Regions from separate parts of the Streptomyces sp. Sge12 genome, predicted to be linked through region 1. Evidence: riboswitches for the same ligand, from Rfam matches in the RefSeq annotation. Region 1 holds a riboswitch; each other region holds the start of a gene.

Region 1 (3,491 bases):
CCGGCACCCACCCGGCGGGTGAAGTCGCGGGCGGTGTCCCCGTCGCGGGTGAAGATGGCCACGCCGTTGCCGTACGGGTGCTCGGTGGGCAGCCGCAGGGCCTCCTCGTAGTCGGCGGCCCGTACGACGCAGAGCACCGGGCCGAAGATCTCCTCGCGGTAGATCCGCATCTGCGGGGTCACCCGGTCGAAGAGGGTGGCTCCGGCGAAATAGCCGTTCTCGTGCCCGGGCAGGGTGAACCCGCGCCCGTCGACGACGAGTTCGGCGCCCTCGGTGGCTCCGATGCCGACGTAGCGGTTCACCCGGTCGAGTGCGTCCCGGCTGACCAGCGGCCCGAACTCGGCCTCGGGGTCGTCGGAGCGCCCCACGCGCAGGGTGGCGATGCGCGCCGTCAACTTGGCCACCAGGGCGTTCGCGGTCTCCTCGCCGACGGGGACGGCGACGGCGATGGCCATGCAGCGCTCGCCCGCGGAGCCGTAGCCGGCGCCGATGAGGGCCTCCACGGCCTGGTCGAGGTCGGCGTCGGGCATCACGATCATGTGGTTCTTGGCGCCGCCGAAGCACTGGGCGCGCTTGCCGTGGGCGGCGGCGGTGGCGTAGATGTGCGCGGCGATCGGGGTGGATCCGACGAAACCGAGGGCCTGCACGCGCGGGTCCTCCAGGAGGGTGTCGACGGCCTCCTTGCCCCCGTTGACCACGTTGAGCACGCCCGGCGGCAGGCCGGCCTCCAGGAACAGCTCGGCGAGGCGCAGCGGTACGGAGGGGTCGCGTTCGGAGGGCTTCAGGATGAAGGAGTTGCCGCAGGCCAGCGCGGGCGCGGCCTGCCACAGGGGGATCATCGCGGGGAAGTTGAAGGGGGTGATCCCGGCGACCACGCCCAGCGGCGAGCGCAGCGAGTGCACATCGATCCCGGTGCCCGCGTTGTCGGTGAACTCGCCCTTCAGCAGGTGCGGGACACCGGCGGCGAACTCCACGACCTCCAGGCCGCGTTGCAGGTCGCCGTGGGCATCGGCGATGGTCTTGCCGTGCTCGGAGGACAACAGCCGGGCCAAAGCGTCGCGTTCGCCCTCGACGAGCTGGAGGAAGCGCAGCATGACGCGGGCGCGCCGCTGCGGGTTCCACTGGCCCCATTCCTGCTGGGCCTCCTCGGCGTCGGCGATCGCCGCCTCGGTGTCGGCGCGGCCCGCCAGGGGGACCCGGGCCTGGACCGTACCGGTGTTGGGGTCGTACACGTCGGTGAAGAGCCCGGACGTGCCGGTCGTGTGCTTTCCGCCGATGAAATGGGTGAGTTCGCGGACCATCGAAGCCTGCTCTCGTCAGGTGAGATCCGAGGAAGGCGCGGCGCAGGAGCGGTGCGGCACCGATCGGGGTGCGCACCGCGGGCTCGGCCGCGGGACAGGGGAGGGCTGGGGGCGCCCTCGTCGAGTCACGAACGCGGGGACAGGGCGCCGCCGTTCGGGTACTCCGCCGGATCACCCGGGCCGTGGTCACGTACCGGTGCCATGCGTGTCTGCTCCATCCTCGTGGACAACACGGAACACCCCACGGCCGGTATCCTGACTCCCGGATCATCGCGCGCTCTCCGGCCTTCCCGGCGGATGGTTTCCGTCAGTGGCCTGTACTGCTGAAGAACGCACTTCCCGGTCACAGTGGCGGGACCGCGCCGGATTCACACCGGCTTCCCTGCACCGCGGGCTTGCGACGAAGATATAGTTGGACGTCCTAGTAAGTCCACCCCCGCCGTGGCGCGGACGTGTGAAAAGCCCCCGGACCAGGGCCTACAGTCGAGGAATGCGCATCGTTTCGCTGCTTCCCGCGGCCACCGACATCGTGGCGGAGCTCGGCCTGGCCGCCGACCTGGTGGGCCGCACGCACGAGTGCGACTGGCCCCCGGAGCACGTGGCCGGTGTGCCCGTGGTGACCTCCGCCGAGTTCTCGTCGGACACCCTGAGCAGCCGGGAGATCTCCGACGCGGTCGGCGGCGCCGCGCACAGCGGCTCCTCGCTCTACACCCTCGACACCGACGCCCTCGGCGCCCTGGCTCCCGAGGTCGTCCTGACCCAGGACCTGTGCGACGTCTGCGCCGTCTCCTATGCGGGGGTCAGCCGGGCGGTGCGCGTCCTGGACGGCGGGCCCCGCGTGCTCAGCCTGGAGCCGCGGACCCTGGGCGACGTACTGGACTGCCTGGTCACGGTGGGCGAGCTGCTCGGCGTACGGGATCACGCGCGGGCCCGCCGGGAGGCGCTCGCCGCCCGGCTGGACACCGTACGCACGCTCACCGCGGGGCGGCCGCGACCGCGCGTGGTGGCGATCGAGTGGCTGGATCCGCTCTGGCCGGCCGGGCACTGGGTGCCGGAGCAGATCGGGTGCGCGGGCGGTGAGCCGCTGATCGCCGCCCCGGGCGAGCACACCCGGCCGATGGACTGGGAGGCGGTCCGGGCCGCCCGCCCGGACGTCCTGCTGGTCATGCCCTGCGGGTTCGGCCCGGAGCGCACCCTGCGCGAGCGGGAACTGCTGACGTCCCTGCCCGGGTGGCAGGACGTGCCCGCGGTGCGGTCCGGTGAGGTGTGGGTGCTGGACGGTCCCGCCTACTTCAACCGCCCGGGCCCCCGCGTCGTGCGCGGCGCGGAGGTCCTGGCCCACGTCCTGCACGGGGTCCGGGCCGACGAGCCGGTGACCACGGCGGAGGCCCTCCGGCTCGGTTGAGGAGAGCGGGCCGCGGTGTGCCGCGCGGCCGATCGGGTCACGGTGCGCGGTCGGCGACCTGGTACGGGACGAAGGTGCTGGTGTTCTCGTCCACGGCCAGCGGGCGTCCGAGGGGCGGGACGGCCCGCTGGGGGCAGTCGAGGCGTTCGCAGAGGCGGCAGCCCATGCCGATGGGAGTGGCGGCCGCCGTGTTGTCCAGGTCGAGGCCGTCCGAGTAGACGAGCCGGGAGGCGTGCCGGATCTCGCAGCCCAGGCCGATGGCGAAGGTCTTGCCGGGGGCTCCCCAGCCGCCGCGGTGGCGGGTGACGGCGCGGGCGGTCCACAGGTGGCGCTGCCCGTCGGGCATGGCGGCGACCTGGACGTGGATGCGGCCGGGGGCGGCGAACGCCTCATAGACGTTCCACAGCGGGCAGGTGCCACCGGCACGCGAGAAGTGGAATCCGGTGGCGGACTGCCGCTTGGACATGTTGCCCGCCCGGTCCACCCGGACGAACGAGAAGGGGACCCCGCGCAGCCTGGGACGTTGCAGGGTGCTGAGGCGGTGGCAGACCGTCTCGTAGCCCAGGCCGAACCGGTCGGTGAGCCGTTCGATGTCGTAGCGGAATTCCTCCGCGGCAGCGTGGAACGCCGTGTACGGGAGGATCAGCGCGGCGGCGAAGTAGTTGGCGATACCGATCCGGGCCAGCCCGTGGGCGGTGGATCCGGCTGCGAAATCCTCCGACGCGAGCCGGTCCAGCTCGTCGGCGTGCTCCAGGAGCGCGAGTTGGGTCGCCATCCGGAACGCC
Region 2 (3,491 bases), 260 kb from region 1:
GGCGTCCAGCAGGTGTGTGGCCGGTGCGGGGGAGTCCCGGTAGACGGCGGTGCCGGTGTTCTCCAGGCGGAAGCGGGTCGCGACGAGCCGGTCGGGGCCGTCGGGGTCGTCCGGGCCCGTGGGGTTGTCCGGTCCGGCGGGGGTCGCGGGGTCGACCACCTGCGTCAACGTGACGTCGAGACGTGCGCCGGGCTCGCTCCCGGCGAGGGAGATCGTCTCGCCGGAGCCGCCCGGCGCGAAGCCCAGCAGGGTGGGGGCGAGGAGTGCGAGCGCCACGAGGAGTCGTCGGCTTCGGCGCATGACGGAACCTCCCGCTCCACGGGTCCCCCTGCCCACGATCCTCCGCGCCCCGGGCTCCCGCCACCCTTCACTGCCAGTAGCTCCTGGGGCGCGGCCCCACCACGACCTCGTTCGGCCATGTCTCGCGGACCCGGAGGTACCGCCGGCGCAGCTCCTCGACCCAGCCGTCGCCCACGTCCAGCCAAACGCGGACCGACGAGGCGGACGCCGCCTCGTCGGTGATCGTGACGACCGGCACGGGCACCGAGAACCGGCGGTCGACCTCGACGCGGATCTCGTTGCCGCGCAGCCACCGGACGTCGCGGCCGGCGCCGAGTTCGCCGAGCGCCGCGCCCCAGTCGTCCAGGTCCTCGGGCGAAAGCCGCAGCCGCAGCCGCCCGTTGGCGAAGCCGCTGGTGACGACGACCTCGGCGTCGAGATGATCGTGGTAGGCGCTCCTCCCGGGCCGATGCCGCCCCAGCACCCGCAACCGGACACCGCTGTCCCCGGCAACCAGCCGCATCAGATCCACCCCTACGTCCCCCCATCATGTCCCCCTGCCGAAAGAGACGCCCTAGTCGCCGGAGAAGCCGATCCGCAGACGCTCGTCCGCAGCGCAGCGCCGCCCCCAGGCCAGCAGTGTCGTCATGGCTTCCCGGTCGCGGCTTCGCAGCCGCGCCAGATCGGCACCTGCGAGTTCCCGCACCATCCGCTCCACCGCCTCTCCGCGGAGCCGGGTGTCACCGTACGGATCGACGTCGGCCAGGGTGGGCACCCGGTGGCGGCCCAGTCCTTCGACGGCCGCCCAGAACGCGTCGTCGTCGAAGACGATCCGCTCGAGCGTCCCCGCAGCCGGACGCGCCCCCGGCCTGCGCCCGGACCGGGAGGGCGAGCCCCCGCGCCGCAGTTCGACGACCAAGGTCATACCGACCCCCTCCGCACAGGAATGACAGGGGTGACAGTTAATCAGTGGAGCTCCGGGGGACCGGCATGTCATCGTTGGTCCACCGAAGGGGCGTAGCTCAGCTGGCCAGAGCACCGGTCTCCAAAACCGATGGTCGCAGGTTCGAGTCCTGCCGCCCCTGCACCGTGTTGAACAGCAGTTCCGGCCAAGCCCGGGTGGGAGCCTTTCTCCCACCCGGGCTTCGCCGCGTCCACCGTCCGGGCGCCGGGCATCAAGCATCAAGCATCAGGCCTCGGAGCCGGTGGCCTGGTGGTTTCTGGCAGACTGGGCGCGTCACCCAGGCGGTGCAGGACAGGAAACCGGTGCGATTCCGGTGCGGTCCCGCCACTGTGACCGGTCGTCCCCCGCGGGGAAGGGCCGGGAGTCAGACACTGACGCACCGCCTCTCCCGCAGTTTCACGTCGACCAGGGGACGCGGATCCCCCGGAGAGGCCCCGTCATGCTGTCGCGTTCCCGCGCCGCCGCCCTGCGCGCGCTCCTGCCCGTCGCACTCCTGATACCCCTGGCCGCCTGTGCCGGCTCCCCCGGGGCGGGGGAGGACAAGGCCGCGGGGGACTCCGCCGCCGCGCCCGGGTTCCCGTACACGCTCACCAACTGCGGTGTGAGCAGCACCTTCCAGGCTCCGCCGCAGCGCGCGGTCACCATGAACCAGCACGCCACCGAGCTGCTGCTGGCCCTCGGGCTGGGCGACCGGATCGCCGGGTCCGCCTACCTCGACGACGCCGTGCTCCCCGTGTACCGGCCCGCCTACGACAAGATCAAGGTGCTGGCCAAGGAGTACCCCTCCAAGGAGGTCCTGCTCGGCGCGGACCCCGACTTCGTCTACGGCGGGTACGCCAGCGCCTTCGACAAGGGACAGGGCCGCGACCGCGAGGGACTCGCCACGTCCGGCATCAACTCCCGGCTCAACGTGGAGTACTGCACCGAGGGCAAGGTCGGCCTCGACCAGCTGAAGACCGAGATCACCGAGGTCGCGCGGACCTTCGGCGTGCCGGAGCGCGGCGCGAGGCTCGTCGAGGAGGAGCAGCGCCGCATCGACGCCGTGACCGCCCGGGTGGGGGACCGGCCCCGGCCGGCCGTCTTCGTCTACGACTCCGGCGAGGCCTCCGCCGCGACCTCCGGCGGCAACGGCATCGGCAACGAGATCGTCTCGCTCGCCGGCGGCACCAACGTCTTCGCCGACCTCAAGGACACCTTCGGCGACGTGTCGTGGGAGCAGGTCATCGAGCGCCGGCCCGAGGTCGTCCTCATCTACGACTACGGCGGCACCACCGTCGAGGCCAAGAAGCAGCGCCTGTTGAACGACCCGGCCCTCGCCGACGTCCCCGCCGTCAAGAACCGGCGGTTCGTGGTGCTGCCGCTCTCCTCGGCCGTCCTCGGCGTGCGCGTCGCCGACGCCGTCGAGTCCCTGGGCAGCCAGCTCCACCCCGCCGCCCCGTGAGGCTGCGCACCGCCGCCGTCCTCCTCGTCCTGGCCGCCGCGCTCGTCGCCTCCGCGGTGGCCGGCCTGGCCCTGGGGGCGGTACGGATCGCGCCCGAGCGCGTGTTCGACATCGTCCTCGGCGGCCTCTCGGGGGAGCGGCGCCCCGGCGCCTTCGCCGCCATCATCTGGGACGTCCGGCTGCCGCGCGTCCTCCTCGGGGCCGTCGTCGGCGCCGGGCTCGCGGTCGCGGGCACCGTGCTGCAGGCCCTCGTACGCAACGAGCTCGCCGACCCCTTCCTGCTCGGCGCGTCCTCCGGCGCCTCGGCCGGAGCCGTCCTCGTGATCGTCTTCGGTACGGGGGCCCTCGCCTTCGGCATGGGCCTGCCGCTCGCCGCCTTCGCCGGCTCCATGGCCGCACTCGTCGCCGTCTACGCGATGGCCCGGCGCGGCGGCACCATGACCACCGGACGGCTCACCCTCGCCGGCGTCGCCGTGCAGTACGTCCTGTCCGCCCTCACCAGCCTCGTCCTCGTACTCTCCGCGCACCCCGACCAGATCCGCTCCGTCCTCTTCTGGACCCTCGGCGGCCTCGGCGGGGCCCGCTGGGACGAACTGGCCCTGCCCGCCGGCGCACTGCTCCTCGGCACCGGCCTGCTCATCGCCCTCGCCCGGCCGCTCGACCTGCTGCTGGCCGGAGAGGAAGGGGCGCGCACCCTCGGCCTGGACACCGCGCGCTTCCGCGCCGCCGCCTTCGTCCTCACCTCGCTCGTCATCGGCGTGCTCGTCGCCTACAGCGGGGCGATCGGCTTCGTCGGGCTGATGGTTC
Region 3 (3,491 bases), 5.2 Mb from region 1:
CACGGACTCCCGTACCGCACCGCGCAGCGAGACCCGCAGGCCGTCCTCCTCGTCGATGCCCAGCCCGTGCCGGAACGGCAGCACCCCGTAGGTGGCCCGGCCCGTGAGGCCGCGCAGCATCTCCATGCCCGGCTCCAGCAGCGATACGTCGCCGCGGAACTTGTTGACCATGTACCCGGCGATCAGGGCCTGGTCCTCGGGGGACAGCAGCGCCGTCGTCCCGAAGAAGGACGCGAAGACCCCGCCGCGGTCGATGTCCCCGACCACGACCACCGGGAACCGCGCGGCCCGCGCGATCCCCATGTTCACGATGTCGGTCCGGCGCAGGTTGATCTCGGCCGGACTCCCCGCCCCCTCGCAGATCACGGCGTCATACGTGCCCCGCAGCTGCTCCAGGCAGTCCGTGACGATGCCGAGCAACTGCTCCTGGCGCCCGCCGTGCAGCGCCTTCCCGGGGGACGACCCCTCGGACCCGAAGAACCCGCGGGCGCTCATCTCGCCCACCGGCTTGCCCAGGAGCACCACCTGGCTGCTGCGGTCGCTGCCCGGCTTGAGCAGCACCGGGTTCATCAGCGCGGTCGGCTCCACTCGGGCCGCCTGGGCCTGCATCGCCTGGGCGCGGCCGATCTCGGCGCCCTCCAGGGTGACGAAGGAGTTCAGCGACATGTTCTGTGCCTTGAAGGGCGCCACCTTCACGCCCTGCCGGGCCAGCCAGCGGCAGATGCCCGCCGTGACCACGCTCTTGCCCGCGTCCGACGTGGTGCCCGCGACCAGCAGACCCCCGCCGCGCTTCGCGCCGCTCATCCGCGCCGCCCCCTCCGTGTCGTACGGGATACCAGCAGCCGGGCGGCCACGCAGGCGCCCAGTGCCAGCCAGGTCACCTGCCGCGACAGCCGGACCGCGCGCTCGATGTCCGCGACCTCCACCGGACGCCCGGCGGAGCCGTTCAGCACGGCCCGGTGCTCGACCCGGCCCCCGTAGGCGAGGGTCCCGCCCAGCCGGACGCCGAGCGCCCCGGCGAACGAGGCCTCGACAGGGCCGGCGTTCGGGCTGGGGTGCGCGGCGGCGTCGGCGCGCCAGGCCCGTACGGCGCCCCGCCGGTCGGGTCCGGCCAGTACGGCGGCGACCGCCGTCAGCCGGGCTCCGGGCCAGCCGGCCAGGTCGTCGAGGCGGGCGGAGGCCCAGCCGTAGTGCAGGTAGCGGGGGGACCGGTGGCCGACCATCGCGTCCAGGGTGTTCACGGCGCGGAAGGCCAGCAGCCCGGGGACCCCGGCGACGGCGCCCCACACCAGGGCCCCGACCACCGCGTCGGAGGTGTTCTCGGCGACGGACTCCACGACGGCGCGGGCCATCTGCTGCCCGTCGAGGGACTGCGGGTCGCGCCCGCACAGGTGCGGCAGCCGCTCGCGGGCCACCTCGGTGTCCCCGGCGGCGAGCGCGCCGCCGATGGCGCGGGCCTCCCGGCCCAGCGAGGTGCCGCCCACGACGGCCCAGGTGGCGGCGGCGGTCAGGGCGATACGGACGGCGGCGGGCCGGGAGCGCACGGCGCGGGCGCCCAGCGCTCCGACGGCTGCCGCGCCCCCGGCGCACACCAGGGTGTGCAGGAGGCCCCGGGCGCGGTCGTCGCGCCACAGGGAGCGCTCGACGGCGGCGGCGGCTCGTCCGAAGGCGGCCACGGGGTGCCCTCGGCGCGGATCACCGAGGATCCGGTCGCCGATCAGGCCCGCCGTGACGCCGTACGCGAAGACGCGATCGGCACGCATGGTGGCAGGTATGTCCTCACTCAGGGTCCGCGCCCTGGTTCGACGTGTCCGGCGGCGAGAGTTCCTGGCTCCCGGGACGCACGCGCGGCGTGCGCACCCGGTGACAGTGGCGGGACCGCGCCGGATTCGCACCGGACTTCCTCTCCATGCCGCCGTATTGGCTCGGGCAGTCCACCATGCACCGCGAAGCCCGTCAACTCGCCGTTGACCTGCGGCGCGGTAGGGGCGCGGGATGCGAAAAGCTCCCTCCGGGACAAACCCGGAGGGAGCCTTCACGCCCGATCGGCCGCGGAGCGGCGGATCAGGCGACGATCAGGTAGATCGCGTAGCCCACGGCAGCCGCGACGAGCGCGAAGCAGGCGTACGCGCCGCTGCGGGCGAGGGTGGCGGTGCCGCCCTGTTCGGTCGCGGTCTCGTGCTTGGACAGGCCCACCAGGCCCAGGGTGAAGAGGGCCACGAGGGCGACGGTGGCGAGGAGGCTGACCCCGAAGACGGAGCCGAGCGCTTCCCAGTCGATCTTCATACTGCCGCTTTCTGAAGGGTGCGGGTCTCTGCGTGGTCTCTGTCTCGGTCAGACCGCGGCGGCCGGAGCGGCCGGGGTCTGCGTCGCGGCCGGGATGGTGGCCCTGAGGTCCTCGTCCGTGACCGCGGCGATGGTGCCGGCGGCGGCAACGGTCGGCGGGACGGTGACCGCGGCGATCGCCGTGGTGACGACACCCGGCTCCTCGGCGCCGGCCGGCTCCACCTCGTTGACGTTGTTGTGGTCGACGACCTGGCGGCGCGAGATGAGCCAGATGGCCAGGCAGGAGCCGATCAGGAAGAGCGTGACCGCGGCGATGCCGACGTCACCGATGCGCATGACCAGCTCGGCACCGGCCGAGACCAGCGCGGCGGCCGGCAGGGTCAGGCCCCACGCGACGAACATGCGGGTCGCGGTGGACCAGCGGACCACACCGCCCTTGCGGCCCAGGCCCGCACCCATGACCGCACCGGAGCACGAGTGGGTGGTGGAGAGCGAGAAGCCCAGGTTCGAGGAGGCCAGGATGACGGACGCGGCCGAGGTCTGGGCGGCGAAGCCCTGCTGCGGGTGCAGGTCGGTCAGGCCGCTGCCCATGGTGCGGATGATGCGCCAGCCGCCCAGGTAGGTACCCATGGCGATGGCCAGACCGGCGGAGACGATGACCCAGACCGGGGGGTTCGCGTCGGGCGCGATGGCGCCGCCGGCGATGAGGGCCAGGGTGATGATGCCCATCGTCTTCTGCGCGTCGTTGGTGCCGTGCGCGAGGGAGACGAGACCGGCCGAGGCGATCTGACCGGCGCGGTACCCCTTGGCGGAGGTCTTCTCGCCGACCTTGTCGCCCAGCTTGTAGGTGAGCTTGGCGGCCAGGTACGCGGCGATGCCGGCCACCAGCGGGGCGGCGATCGCGGGGATGAGGACCTTGGTGACGACGACGCTGCCGTTGACCGCGCCGATGCCGGCGGAGGCGACCGCGGCACCGATCAGGCCACCCATCAGGGCGTGAGAGGAGCTGGAGGGGAGACCGACCAGCCAGGTGACGAGGTTCCAGAGGATCGCTCCGACCAGGGCGGCGAAGATCACCTCTGGCTGGATGCCCTCCTCGTTGACCAGTCCCTTGGAGATCGTCTTGGCGACCTCCACGGACATGAACGCGCCGACGAGGTTGAGCACGGCGGACATGGCCACCGCCGTCTTGGGCTTGAGGGCGC
Region 4 (3,491 bases), 2.1 Mb from region 1:
GAGCCGGAGGACTCGCGCAGCGCCTCGCGGGTCTGGGCGTCCCACACGCCGAGCTGCTTCAGCTCCTCCACCAGGTAGCCGTTCACCTGGAGGAACTCACCGCTGAGCGTCTCGCGCTTGAAGAGGTTGGAGACCTGCGGCTCGATGCACTCGTACACGCCGGCGATCGAGGCGATCGTCGCCGTCGGGGCGATGGCGAGGAGCAGGGAGTTGCGCATGCCGGTCTCGGCGACGCGGGCGCGCAGCGCCTCCCAGCGCTCCGGCCAGTTCAGCTCGACGTCGTAGTGGTCCGGGTGCAGGACACCGCGGGCGGTGCGGGTCTGCTCCCAGGCCGGCAGCGGGCCGCTGCGCTCGGCCAGGTCGCACGAGGCCTCGTAGGCGGCCAGCATGATGCGCTCGGAGAGCTTGGTGGACAGGGCCTTCGCCTCGGGGGAGTCGAAGGGCAGCTTCAGCTTGAAGAAGACGTCCTGGAGGCCCATCGCGCCCAGGCCCACCGGGCGCCAGCGGGCGTTGGAACGGCCGGCCTGCTCGGTCGGGTAGAAGTTGATGTCCACCACGCGGTCGAGGAAGGTGACGGCGGTGCGGACGGTCTCGTCGATCCGCTCCCAGTCGATCTCGCCGTCCACGACGAAGGCGCCCAGGTTGACCGAGCCGAGGTTGCAGACGGCCGTCTCGCCGTCGTTGGTGACCTCGATGATCTCGGTGCACAGGTTCGAGGAGTGCACGACGGTGCCCGGCTCGGCGGTCTGGTTCGCCGTGCGGTTGGAGGCGTCCTTGAAGGTCATCCAGCCCTGGCCGGTCTGCGCGAGGGTGCGCATCATCCGGCCGTACAGGTCGCGGGCGGGCATCGTCTTGCGGGCCAGGCCGTCCGCCTCGGCCTTGCGGTAGGCGGCGTCGAACGCGTCGCCCCACAGGTCGACCAGCTCGGGCACGTCGGCCGGGGAGAACAGCGACCACTCGGCGTCGGCGTTCACGCGGCGCATGAACTCGTCCGGCACCCAGTGGGCGAGGTTCAGGTTGTGCGTACGGCGCTGGTCCTCACCGGTGTTGTCGCGGAGCTCCAGGAACTCCTCGATGTCCGCGTGCCAGGTCTCCAGGTAGACGGCGGCGGCACCCTTGCGGCGGCCGCCCTGGTTCACGGCGGCGACGGAGGCGTCGAGGGTCTTCAGGAACGGCACGATGCCGTTGGAGTGGCCGTTGGTGCCGCGGATCAGCGAACCGCGGGCGCGGATGCGGGAGTACGAGAGGCCGATGCCGCCGGCGTGCTTGGAGAGCCGGGCCACCTGGTGGTAGCGGTCGTAGATCGAGTCGAGCTCGTCCAGCGGGGAGTCCAGCAGGTAGCAGGAGGACATCTGCGGGTGCCGGGTGCCGGAGTTGAAGAGCGTCGGGGAGGACGGCAGGTAGTCCAGACGGCTCATCAGCCGGTACAGCGAGGCCACTTCCTCCACGGCCTGCACGCTGTCGTCCGCCGCGAGGCCGCAGGCCACGCGCAGCATGAAGTACTGCGGGGTCTCGATGACCTGACGGGTGATCGGGTGGCGCAGCAGGTAGCGGCTGTGCAGGGTGCGCAGGCCGAAGAAGCCGAAGCGGTCGTCGGCGCCCTCGGCGAGGGTGAGCTCGACGAGCGAGTCCAGGCGGCTCGCGTGGGTGCGCACGAACTCGGCCGTGCGGTCGGCGATGAGGCCCTCGCGGTGGCCGACCTCGACGGAGGCCGAGAAGGAGGTGGAGCCCTGGCTCGCGGCCTCGTCGCGCACGGCCAGCGTCAGCAGGCGGGCGGCGAGCCGGGAGTAGGCCGGGTCCTCGGAGATCAGACCGGCGGCGGCCTCCGTGGCCAGCCCGCGCAGTTCGGCGTCGTCGGCGGCGGAGCTGCGGCCGCGCAGCGCGGAGGCCGCGACCCGGCCGGGGTCGGTGTCGGGGAGGTCCGCCGTCAGTTCGGTGAGGGTACGCAGCAGCGTGGCCCCCGGGCCCTCGGTGTTGTCGCCAGAAGTGGACTCGGCGCGCGGTGCGGAAGGCGCGATGGTCACGGCGGGAGCTCTCCCTCGCTCGGCCCGGTCATCGGCGGAGCGGGGCGCGAGCGGGCGCATGCGGGCGCGACAGGAACGCTTGCCCCGCATGGCGTCCACCGGCCCAACCGCGAGGCCCGGACGTGTCGGCACCCGGTTCGGTCGAGCCGGGCGCGCTGTCGGCAGGTCATCGGACTTGGCGTCCGGATGTCGGACACTTCATACCGTTGCGGGACAGTTCCGGATTCCCACCGGATTCCCCTGCGGCGACAGCAGGCATGAGCATACATGTGGGGGCGGCCCGATGCGGCAACCCCCACATGTAGTGTCGGCGTGGCTACAGCTTGAGTCGATACGTCAGGAGTGTCAGGCCTTCGATCGGCGCCCAGTCCCGCTCCGGCGTGCGTACGAAGCCCAGTCGGGAGTAGATCCGGTGGGCGCCGGCCATGCTGCGCTGGGTGGAGAGCACGATGCCCGTGACCCCCTCGACGGCCCGCGCCCGTTCGATGCAGGCCCGCACCAGAGCCTCGCCGGCGCCCTGCCCGCGCGCCGCGTGGGCCACCGCGAGCATCCGGAACTCCGCCTCGTCGGGGGCGGCGATGTCGGCGAGCGGGCTGCCGGGGGCGGCGAAGGTCACCCCGCCCAGCACCCGCCCGTCCCGCTCGGCGACGAGCACCTCGGCCAGGGCGGCCCGGCCGGCCACGTCGCGCAGCACGTTCAGGTAGGCGTCGTCCTCGTTGAAGTCCAGATGCCCGTCGGCGAGGTAGGCCTGCGCCGTGATCCCGCCCAGCTCCGCATAGTCGGCGGGCACCGCCGTTCTGATCACCATGTCCATGCGCTCGAGTGTGCAGGACGGGTCGGCGCCGGCGGCGGGCGCGGACCCGGCGAAGGCCCCGCCGGAGGTGTCCGGCGGGGCCTTCGGTGTGCGGGGCGGCTCAGCAGCAGCGGAAGCCCTCGCGGGGGTCCGCCTCGCGGGCGTCCGTACGGGCGCGTTCGAAGGCGCGGCGGGTGAGGACCTCCGCGTCCGGGTCGTGGGAGCGGGCGTGGGCCACGTACCGGTCGTAGGCGGCCTCCCCCGAGAACTCCCGTACGTAGAACCGCGCCTTCGCCAGCGCGCTCCGTACGGCGCTCACGCCACCGGCTCCTTGACGTGTCCGCCGCCCGCCTCGGGGCCGGCCGTGGCGAGCTCCGCCCGCTCCTCGGCGGTCGCGATCAGCCCGGCCGGGGCGACGATCTTCGACTCGGTCCACGGGACCTCGGAGAGGGTCGCCGATCCCGGGTCGCGGACGGCCTTCAGGCAGGTCCGGGCGGCGTCCGCGAGGACCACGATGATCAGGACGGCGAAGAAGGCGCAGAGCACGCCGTCGACCGTGGCGTTGGTGACCACGGTGTGCATGTCGTCCATGTTCTTGGCCGGCGCCAGCACCTTGTCGGCGTCGATGCCCGCCTGGTACTTGTCGCGCTGGGCGAAGAAGCCGACCTTCACGT

The links. A riboswitch is a leader RNA that binds a small molecule or an ion and turns the genes downstream of it on or off. The one in region 1 is predicted to bind cobalamin.
Region 2: it holds a riboswitch for cobalamin, as region 1 does, so the genes downstream of both, B6R96_RS02435 (ABC transporter substrate-binding protein) here and B6R96_RS03685 (CoA-acylating methylmalonate-semialdehyde dehydrogenase) in region 1, are expected to answer to the same signal.
Region 3: it holds a riboswitch for cobalamin, as region 1 does, so the genes downstream of both, B6R96_RS26815 (cobalamin biosynthesis protein) here and B6R96_RS03685 (CoA-acylating methylmalonate-semialdehyde dehydrogenase) in region 1, are expected to answer to the same signal.
Region 4: it holds a riboswitch for cobalamin, as region 1 does, so the genes downstream of both, B6R96_RS12420 (ribonucleoside-diphosphate reductase subunit alpha) here and B6R96_RS03685 (CoA-acylating methylmalonate-semialdehyde dehydrogenase) in region 1, are expected to answer to the same signal.

What each region holds. Positions count from the first base shown of each region.
Region 1 is NZ_CP020555.1:789,153-792,643, forward strand. It holds gene B6R96_RS03685 (CoA-acylating methylmalonate-semialdehyde dehydrogenase) at 1-1,301, opposite strand, end outside; cobalamin riboswitch at 1,530-1,708, opposite strand; gene B6R96_RS03690 (cobalamin-binding protein) at 1,792-2,706, shown strand; gene B6R96_RS03695 (short-chain fatty acyl-CoA regulator family protein) at 2,744-3,491, opposite strand, start outside.
Region 2 is NZ_CP020555.1:529,262-532,752, reverse strand. It holds gene B6R96_RS02455 (hypothetical protein) at 1-300, opposite strand, end outside; gene B6R96_RS02450 (DUF5959 family protein) at 368-802, opposite strand; gene B6R96_RS02445 (hypothetical protein) at 854-1,204, opposite strand; tRNA gene B6R96_RS02440 (tRNA-Trp) at 1,291-1,364, shown strand; cobalamin riboswitch at 1,497-1,637, shown strand; gene B6R96_RS02435 (ABC transporter substrate-binding protein) at 1,683-2,684, shown strand; gene B6R96_RS02430 (FecCD family ABC transporter permease) at 2,681-3,491, shown strand, end outside.
Region 3 is NZ_CP020555.1:5,980,581-5,984,071, forward strand. It holds gene B6R96_RS26810 (cobyric acid synthase) at 1-804, opposite strand, end outside; gene B6R96_RS26815 (cobalamin biosynthesis protein) at 801-1,763, opposite strand; cobalamin riboswitch at 1,800-1,964, opposite strand; gene B6R96_RS26820 (hypothetical protein) at 2,065-2,286, opposite strand; gene B6R96_RS26825 (inorganic phosphate transporter) at 2,335-3,491, opposite strand, start outside.
Region 4 is NZ_CP020555.1:2,875,892-2,879,382, reverse strand. It holds gene B6R96_RS12420 (ribonucleoside-diphosphate reductase subunit alpha) at 1-2,024, opposite strand, end outside; cobalamin riboswitch at 2,168-2,289, opposite strand; gene B6R96_RS12415 (GNAT family N-acetyltransferase) at 2,341-2,838, opposite strand; gene B6R96_RS12410 (CstA-like transporter-associated (seleno)protein) at 2,939-3,136, opposite strand; gene B6R96_RS12405 (carbon starvation CstA family protein) at 3,133-3,491, opposite strand, start outside.